Regions from separate parts of the Colwellia sp. 6_MG-2023 genome, predicted to be linked through region 3. Evidence: predicted binding sites of a transcription regulator. Region 3 holds the regulator's gene; each other region holds the start of a gene.
The links. The regulator FNR, encoded in region 3, switches genes on or off when oxygen is low (the NO sensors DNR and NnrR bind a similar motif). The targets are predictions, from matches to a motif close to TTGATCTAGATCAA.
Positions count from the first base shown of each region.

Region 1: the regulator FNR is predicted to act here: its motif matches at 2,040-2,053, upstream of Q4503_RS00020 (OmpW family protein).
Region 2: the regulator FNR is predicted to act here: its motif matches at 1,356-1,369, upstream of napE (periplasmic nitrate reductase, NapE protein).

Region 1 is NZ_JAUOPP010000001.1:1,436-4,701, forward strand. Features, by position in the region: gene Q4503_RS00005 (gamma carbonic anhydrase family protein) at 1-8, shown strand, start outside; gene Q4503_RS00010 (hypothetical protein) at 65-295, opposite strand; gene aroE (shikimate dehydrogenase) at 305-1,117, opposite strand; gene Q4503_RS00020 (OmpW family protein) at 1,230-1,934, opposite strand; gene Q4503_RS00025 (group II truncated hemoglobin) at 2,250-2,657, shown strand; gene Q4503_RS00030 (Sua5/YciO/YrdC/YwlC family protein) at 2,771-3,266, opposite strand, start outside.
Region 2 is NZ_JAUOPP010000036.1:12,307-15,572, reverse strand. Features, by position in the region: gene napA (nitrate reductase catalytic subunit NapA) at 1-146, opposite strand, end outside; gene Q4503_RS17720 (chaperone NapD) at 219-506, opposite strand; gene napF (ferredoxin-type protein NapF) at 552-1,115, opposite strand; gene napE (periplasmic nitrate reductase, NapE protein) at 1,120-1,284, opposite strand; gene Q4503_RS17705 (hypothetical protein) at 1,427-1,675, opposite strand; gene Q4503_RS17700 (FAD-binding and (Fe-S)-binding domain-containing protein) at 1,711-3,266, opposite strand, start outside.
Region 3 is NZ_JAUOPP010000006.1:62,406-65,671, forward strand. Features, by position in the region: gene ttcA (tRNA 2-thiocytidine(32) synthetase TtcA) at 1-529, opposite strand, end outside; gene uspE (universal stress protein UspE) at 720-1,658, opposite strand; gene fnr (fumarate/nitrate reduction transcriptional regulator Fnr) at 1,811-2,530, opposite strand; gene Q4503_RS05665 (sulfite exporter TauE/SafE family protein) at 2,611-3,266, opposite strand, start outside.

The DNA of each region.
Region 1 (3,266 bases), on a different contig from region 3:
ATAATTAGAGTTTGCTCAATGATTTGATGACTCACTATACTTATAAACAGCGTTTAATGAGTCATCATATTTTAATATGAATATCACTTCCCTCTAGTTCATTTTTCTCTAACCAGAGCTCAGCAACTTCTTCTAAGTCGTACTTTGTACAATCATCAATAGCTTTTAATTTTTCAAGTTCTGCAGAATGAAAATATATTGTCACTTTTTGCCCTGATGCCTGACCCGTAAAACACCATGCACACTCTTCTACACTAAAAGAGAAGTCATCATTAAATAATATTGCTTGGTTCAAAATTTACTCCTATGAAAAAGATGATTTTAATTTCACAATAACAGAATCAACATTTGGCTTTATCCCTCTCCAAATGTAAAAACTTTCCGCAGCTTGGCCTACAAGCATTCCTAATCCATCAATAACTTGCTTAGCCTTTAATTCTGTTGCTTTTTGCAAAAAAGGGGTAAGTTCCTTGCCATAAGTCATATCGTAGCAAACACTATTTTCAGTAATAAGTTTTTCAGCTATCGGCAACCCTGCCCCAGTTAAACCAGCAGACGTCGCATTAATAATGACATCAAACTCTTGTTCATTTGCTTCTTCAAAGGAGCAAGCAGAAAGAGGTTGATTTGTATATTGTTCAACAATCGCTTGAGCTTTAGAAACTGTTCTATTAGCAATAGTTAAACTTTTTGGAATTTGATTCAATAAGGGTAACACTACCCCTTTTGAAGCGCCGCCAGCACCGAGTAATAATATTCGACTATTTTTAAGACACACATTATGAGCTAGTAAGTCATTCACTAAACCAATACCGTCAGTAGTATCTCCATAAATCTTACCGTTTTTAAAGGTTAACGTATTAACCGCACCAGAGAATTTTGCATGCTCAGTTAACTCATCACACATCGCCATTGCTTGTTCTTTGAATGGTGCTGTCACATTAGCGCCCTTACCACCAAGAGCAATGAACTCAGTTACAGCTTGATGAAAACCATCTTGTTCAGCAAATTGAGTTTCATAATTCAGTACTTGGTTAGTTGCTTGTGCGAATGATTGATGAATGAAAGGTGAACGAGATTGTTTAATGGGATTACCAAAAACACGATATTGATCCATAATGTTAGCCCTATAAAAATAATATTCGTAGCCTAACCGAATTGTTATTTTAAGAACACAAAAAAGCAGTAATAAATTACTGCTTTTAAATTATATTCTATTACTAATATGATTAAAATTTATAACCAAGCATCACTGAATATACCATTGGGTTAATATCAACTGCTGCACTACCACTTCCTGATAATCCTGCATCTAATGGATCAGACAAATCAAACTTAGCATCTGTTTCAATATCGATATAGCGCGCTGAAATATTCAGCGACCAATTTTCATCAAGTTCGTAATCCATACCCACTTGAACTGACAAGCCAAAAGAGTTATCTAGTTCGAGTTCACTAAACCCTGCAGCTCTCGGTGTTGATGTGAATTTCTCATCAAAGAAAATAGTATAATTAATACCTGCACCAATATAAGGTTTAAAAGCAGTTCCTGTATCAAAATAATATAATGCACTTAACGTTGGTGGTAAATGAGTAACCTCAGCAAGAGTAGCACCATTAAGATCAATACCATAAACTGAACTTGTAACACCATCAGGATCTTGTAACTTAACATCATGAGTAAATGGTGTAGCCGCAAGTAGCTCAATTGCCCAGTTACTGTCAAAAAAGTAAACTAGGTTCAAACCAAGTTGAGTATTATCATCAACAGTAAGAGATAGTGGTGTAAGTGCGCCATCTAATGCTACACCAGCTGAACCAGAATCTGGAGAAACCATAGTTGCACCACCACGAACGATTATATCGCCAGCTTGGTTAGCTAAAGATGGTAAAGAAAGTGATAATAATGCGATTGCTAATATAGAATGTTTCATGTTTTTATGTCCTTAAATTAATTAGGGACATAATAATCCTACCGCCAACAAAAACCTTGATCTCAGACAATGTTTTTTAGTGAAAAAACAAAAGTGATTTTAAAGTTGATTTCGATCAAGTATTTACTCTAATTATGGCCATTATCTAGGCTAAAAGTTGCTCTTTTTCATTCATTATTAATACCGTTGCTTTTATTAACCTTATTAAATATGGCTTCATTATCAACTCAGGTTATAATACTTGAATATAGTGATATAAAACCTCTTACGTTATTACCCATCAATATGTTTAGTAAACTTAAAAGAATAATTTCCATGGTCACAAAATCAAACAATCATAATGTACAAGAAAATAGCTTATATCAACTTATTGGTGGAGAGTCAGGTACTCGTAATTTGGCTGAAGCATTCTATGATGAAATGGAAACTAATATTCATTTACAAGAATTATTAGCCATTCATAAACAACCGTTAGACAATATCAGACAGAAGTTTTTTGAATTCCTTTCTGGTTGGTTAGGTGGGCCTAGATTATTTGAACAAAAATATGGTCATCCACAGTTAAGAGCAAGACATATGCCTTTTCAGGTAACTAAAAAGCAACGTGATTTGTGGATGCTATGTATGAATAACGCAATGAAAAAAGTGATTGACGATAAAGAAATTGAGCAACACCTAAGACAAGCCTTTGATCAAATGGCGTCACATATGGTCAATTGCTAATAAAATTGTACAGTTCGTTTAATGTGATTATAGATGAAAGGCTACCCCTTTAAAAAATAGCCATAACCATTTAATGCACTAAAAAAATTAAACACTCTCTCGAGTTCTAACAACTACGCTCTGAATGTTTCACCCGTTAACGCATCAATAATCGTTGACGGTTGTGTAAACCCTAACGTTTTACCTTTAATGATAAAATCTATTTTTGATGCTAATTCTGCATTTTTTTCTAACGCTTGCCACGTCATTGCGGGTTCACTTCCTGAAAGGTTTGCACTGGTTGAAATAATAGGTTTGTTCGTTTGCTTACATAATGCAACAACATCTGGTTGATCTGTCACTCTAACAGCGATGGTATTGAACTTTCCTGTTAGCCAAGTAGCTGTATTATTATTTTTAGGCACAACTTGTGTGATTCCATTAGGCCACCTAGATAAAACGGTATACCTTTTATCAGGAGGGATAAGATCATCATTAATATAAGGTAATAATTGCGAATAATTAGCCGCAAGTAAAATAAGGCCCTTCTCAACAGGTCTATTTTTCAACGCTAATAATTTTTCAACCGCCTGTTCATTGTCGGGATCACAACCCAAACCAAATACAGCT
Region 2 (3,266 bases), on a different contig from region 3:
AATCGACAAGGTGCTTTGTCCCATTTGAGTTTAGTAATATCTGAACTTGTAATTAAGTTTGATGCTAAAGAAGGCACAGACACCCCTGCAACAGCAGCCGCTGCGGCAATAGCGTTGGCTTTAATAAATTCTCGGCGATTAATCATTTTGTCACCTTCCCCACTTTATTTAATGTCGTTTTAAAATGTTTCATTCAATTTTATCGTTGTTATGCTGCTTTAATTATTTTCACTATCAGTACTTTCATCTAAAATCTGATGATAAACAGGTGATAAATTAATAACGCCTTTATGATTTCTTATCGTATCCATTTTGTTGCCAATATCCTTATAACTATGCCCCTCTATTGTAAAAACAATTTTACCTTCTGCACTGGTTGCATGAATTTCAGTACCATCTACCCTTGTTATTGCTTTTTGCACCTCGGTTAACTGCTCAAAAATAGGATAAGCGACGAAACTTGCCACATGATATTCATCTGTTCTACTTTCATTATTTTTCGTCATATAATTTTTTAAATACCGCTTGTTTAATGTAAATACAGCTAAAGATTAGTTTGCTTTTGGCTCGAATATAAAGGAAATAGCATCTTGTGGACATTTACTGATGCAAGCACCACATTGAGTACAATCAACATCATTTATACTTGGCTCAGGAATACTGGAATTAAGGTAATGAAATTTAATAGCACTCGTTTCACACTCCTCACGGCAACTTTGACAATAAATGCTATTCTTAGCTAAACACTTATCACTAATATCTATGTTAACTGGCCAAGGTTTGTTATTTTGAGCAATCTTATCCTTGGTATTTTCATTATCAATAAAATCGCCAGAGAAAAGCGGTTGCTCACAAGCATCAATACACTTATTACAAAAAGAACATTCACCTAAACTAAAATCTACGGTTGGAAAACCCTCTTCATCTTTAGTAATGATCTTGCTTTCACAACTATTTATACAGTCTTGACACTGTGTGCAACCCGAAGTAAATACAGATTCATTCACTACCCAAGGTAAACGTAATACTTGTTTTGTGTGTATCCGACCACGTAAAAGTCGCCTTCTCGCTGGATTATCAACACGTTTATTGGCTTTTGATGTTGAAGTAGACAAGGTATTAAGATCCAGGAGGACCAAAAATAAACATTTGGCTTATCCATATGGCAAAGCCAAAACCGGCAACGATGCAAACAGATAAAATGGGAGCAAGGAAAATAGTCAGAAAAATAAAAGTATTACGCTCATATTTTTTTTGTTGTTTGTGAAGTGTTGTTAGGCTCATATCGTACTCGATAATCTATAATTAAAATCAAATTATAATGTGTACTTTAATATCATAGTTAAGCTTAGGGCTTGATATAGATCAAGATTCAGACATAAAAAAACCACCGTCTATCGAAGGTGGTTTTTTATAAAAGTTGGCTTTATTTCAATTTATGATTTTGGGGAGGATCTTCTGTTTCTCGCTTAACAAGTATAAAAGTTAAATACATTTTTGTCGGCAAAGAAAAAACTAAACCCAACGCAATACAGACCGCACTAATAATGATGCCTGTAACGCCTAAAGACTCCATATAATCACTATAATTATGTAAATATATACCTAAAATTAACAAGCACAAACCAATACAAATAGATATTTTCAATAATAAAATAAGTTTTTTATCTGACATAGTTGCCTCAAATAAAATGGTTATTTAGTGTTTTGTTATTGTAATTTAGCTAATAACGCCTCTACAGGATGTTTTGCTTTGAGTGCTGTTAAACGTTTCACCTGTGACCGACAAGAAAAACCTGTAGCCAAAATTTGTGTTTGCTCTAACTCAGCTAACTTAGGCTGCCAACTTAGATTAAATAATTCTTTAGAGTTATCTAAATTAGACTTTTCATGTCCATAGGTACCGGCCATACCACAACATCCGACAGTCACTTTTTCTAAATTCAAACCAAAATGGCTAAAAATATTTGTCCATTCATTTTCACTATTCACTAAAGCGGTCTTCTCAGTACAGTGAGTAAATAATTTGAACGCTTGCTGATTTTTATCTGCAATGCTTTTGAATTTTTCATCTTGTTCAATAAACGACAACAGCCATTCATGGGCGAGCAATACTTTAAAGTCACCGCGTTTATCACCCAAAATTTTTGCGTATTCATCGCGATAACAGAGCACCATTGACGCATCCATACCTAACATGGGTATATTCAGTTGAGTTAATTGATTTAAAAAATCACTCGATGATTGAGCTGTTTTGGCAAAGCGAGCTAAAAACCCTTTCACATGTTGCGCCTTACCGTTTGGTTTAAACGGTAATAAAATAGGCTCTAAACCTAACGCTTTTATTAACGCCATCATACTTTCGACAGTTTTAGCGTCATAGAAAGATGTAAAGGGATCTTGTACAATTAATACGTAACCCTTACGTTGTAGGTTCGTTAAACCTTGTAATTTATTTAAATCAAACCCTGAATAACCCGCTTTTTTGACCTGTTTTTTTAATGTAGGAACACTTAATAATGGAGTGTTCACGTAACCAATAGTTTTTTCAGATAACTTATCATAAGCATTCAAACTTAAAATACTATTCATCAACTTTGGCACTTTAGCCATTAATGGTGCTAATATTTCTACATTAGCGACAAGATGATCTTTTAGTGGTCTAGGATAGCGTGAATGATAAATGTTGATAAACCTGCTTCTAAAATCTGGCACATCAACCTTTATTGGACACTGGCTAGCACAAGCCTTACACGCTAAACACCCTTGCATTGCTTCCATAACTTCATGAGAGAAGTCATTTTTATTCTCTTCTTTTTCAAAAAAAGTAAGCTTGAATTTAGTAATAGTCGTGTCTAGTAATTTTTTAACTGACCAATGATTTACTTGTGTTTCTAGTGCTAATATATCAACACCTTGCTTCTCTAGTAACCTTAACCATTCACGCATTAAACCAGCACGGCCTTTAGGTGAGTGACGTCTGTCCTTAGTTACCTTGCTTGATGGACACATAGGACTATTAACATCGTAGTTAAAACATAAACCGTTACCATTGCAATCTAAGGCAGCACTATATGAATCTTTTACCGTAATAGGAATCTGTCGATCAAAAAAACCACGTTTAGTATCATCAACACTGACTAATTGTTCGCTTGAATCAATCGGGGTACATATCTTACCTGGATTCATTTTATTGAGTGGATCAAATGCGGCTTTGATTTTCCTTAATTCAGTGAATAATTCCTCGCCAAAAAACTCAGGGCCAT
Region 3 (3,266 bases):
CTACATTTCGTTTATCGTCACTTAGTAGTTTGGGTGGCATAGCCTTTAATTTTGCATTATTAAACATGTTCATCATTAAGGTTTCAACGATGTCATCCATATGATGACCTAATGCTATTTTTGTTGCACCAATCTTTTCAGCAAAACCATATAATGATCCTCTTCTGAGTCTTGAACATAAAGCGCACGTTGTTTTTCCTTCAGGTACTTTTTGTTTTACTACTGAGTAGGTGTCTTTATCAATAATGTAGTAGTCAATGCCTTTTTCTTCGAGGTAATTAGGTAGTATATGTTCAGGAAAGCCAGGCTGTTTTTGATCGAGATTGACAGCTATAACGTCAAATTTAATGGGCGCTACACGTTTTAAGTGTAAAAGGATGTCAAGCATTACGAAAGAATCTTTACCTCCACTTATGGCACAAAGAATTTTATCGCCTTCTTCAATCATGTTGTAATCAGAAACGGCTTTGCCTGTTAGGTGTCTGATTTTTTTTTCTAGCTTATTGCTAATAGCTTGTTGAGTATTCATTAAAAACTACTTACCACTTAATCACATTAGATATTATATTTTCGATGGTAAATTCTATCATAGGTTAAAAGTTTAAAGTGGTATTAAAGTTGTTTGAAAGGGGATTATTTCGACGTTATATTAGCTTAATAAAGACTGAAAAAGGTTACATACCTCTTTCAGTCTTTGATTTCAGTATGAGAAAATACTTTTACTGTAGCGGAGACACATAACCTTCAGGTTTTAGCGCAAGTACATCACAGTTAAGTTGGTCAATGACATGCTCTGCGGTATTACCAATTAATGCTGCAGAAATACCCGTTCGGCCTATTGTGCCTAGCACAACTAGCTCAGCATCAATTTTATCCGCGACTTCTTCAATGACTCTTTCAGGTAAGCCTTCTTCAACGTGAGTGTTAGTGATATCAATTTCAAATTCAGTCGCATGTGCTGCCATCGACTTTTTATGATGTTGCAGCATAGTATTATTGTATTCACTAGAGTTAAACTCTGGTATTTCAATTGCAATGTTAACAGGTGTGCCAGGAAATGAATTTACTAAATGAACGTTTCCTTGAATCAGCTGTGCTAATTTTTTTGCTTCTTTAGTAATTTTATTATTAAGTGAATTGTGCTCTGTTTCATCACTTCCGACATTAATTGCTGCAAGTATGTTCCCATTGCTTGGCCATTCATGCTCTTTTACTAATAATACTGGACATGGACATTTACGCAATATATGCCAATCAGTAGGAGTAAAAATTACCGATTTGAATTTGTCATGTTGATGAGTCCCTTTAATGACTAGATCGTAATTATTTTGGATTACTTGTTCAATAATAGATTCAAAAGGGCGATTATGCCAAACAACTAAGTTACTAATATCAATATCAGGCTTTAAATTACTTATAATACCTTCTAGCCAAAGCTCTTTATCTTTAATAACAGATTGTCGCATAGCGCCACGATCATCGTTGGAAAGGATAGTAGTCATCTCATAAGAGAAGTCAAAGATACTTAGAAAAGCAGTTACTTCCACCTGACCGCCACTTGCTTTAATATTGGCAGCTAAGTCTATTGCTCTTTGTAATGCTTTTTGTTCATCAGTTGATGGGTCGATAACGACTAGAATTTTTTGATAGGTTTTCATGATAATTCTCCCTGTTGTTATACATTGGTTAAACTTTATTAAAGCTTAAGTAATTTATATCAAAAGTGTGAGATTAATGCTTGTTTTAAATCAAAGTATAAGGGATTTAAAACAAGCATTATAAATTATAACGCTAGAAAGCCTTTGAGGAGCTAAAGTTCGGCACAATTAACAAGTTCATTGAGGTTTATGATAGTAATAAGTTTACCATCAACCTTAATTAAGCCTGTTTTATGAAAACGATTTAATAAACGGCTGATTGTTTCAACGGTAAGTCCAATGTAATTACCAATATCGCTTCGTGTCATTGTAAGGCGAAATTCATTGGCTGATAAACCTCTGGCACGATAGCGTTTGCTTAAGCTGACTAAAAAAGTAGCAACACGTTGTTCGGCATTCTTTCTGTTCAACAACGTAAGCATTTCTTGATCGGTTCTAATCTCGTTACTCATTAAGCGTAAAACTTGTTTCTTAAGTTTTGGCATAGTATTAGATAAAGTATCTAAATTATCGTAAGGAATTTCACATATCATCGATGTTTCTAAAGCTTGAGCAAAACTTTTATGTTCTGATTCGGCAATAGCGTCAAATCCTAGTAAATCTCCAGCTAAGTGAAAGCCAGTGATTTGTTCTTCACCTTGTTCATTAACGGTAAAAGTTTTAAATGTACCAGAACGAATAGCATAAAGCGCCTGCATTTCTTGACCATCAGTGAATATTTTATCACCTTTGTGGAAAGGACGTTTACGATCAATAATTTGATCAAGCGTATTAAGTTCTTGATCATTTAAGGTAAAAGGTAGACAAAGTTCACTAACACTACAGTTTTGACAGTTAATATGCTGTGCACCAGGGGAACTATTATTTAACATAGGCTACTCATTTATTTTATAGGAATAGGGTAAATTTTCATTTATGTATTTACTCTAATTTCTAGGATAATGCTATGGTATTAGAACATCTGGTGGTATGCAACAATAAAACTATAAATACCAAAGGTTATTAGTACTAACGCCATTATCTTTTTGAACGATGGTTTAGTTAAAGTATTTTTAATGCTACTAAACCCAATAGAAAGAGTTAACAGTGCGGGAAGAGTACCTAAGCCAAAAAAGAACATAATACTCGCCCCAGTATATATGCTACCGCTTGCCAGTGCCCAAGTTAAGGTTGAGTAGACTAATCCGCAAGGTAACCAGCCCCAAATGGCGCCAAGAGTAAGTGCTTTTATTGGTGAATTTACAGGGATGGCTTTACTGGCTAAAGGTGATATGTAACGCCATAAATGCTTACCTAGGGCTTCTATTCGATTTAACCACATCAACCACTGACCTAAATATAAACCAAGTAAGATCATAAAGGTTGCCGAAATTAACCGTAGACCAGCAAGTGGCATTCCAATATTTTTTGCCGCGATAGAGCCGGTAAATCCCACAATTGCGCCGATAAAAGCATAGGAAGAAATACGACCAATATTGTATAAAATTACTAAGGCGGTTTTACTACGAGTAATTGAGGATGCTGTTGAGTGCTTAATAGGTCTCTGATTATTAACAGGTATTTGATTATTATATTTATTTGACTCAGGAAGGGCTGAAGTGAGCATGG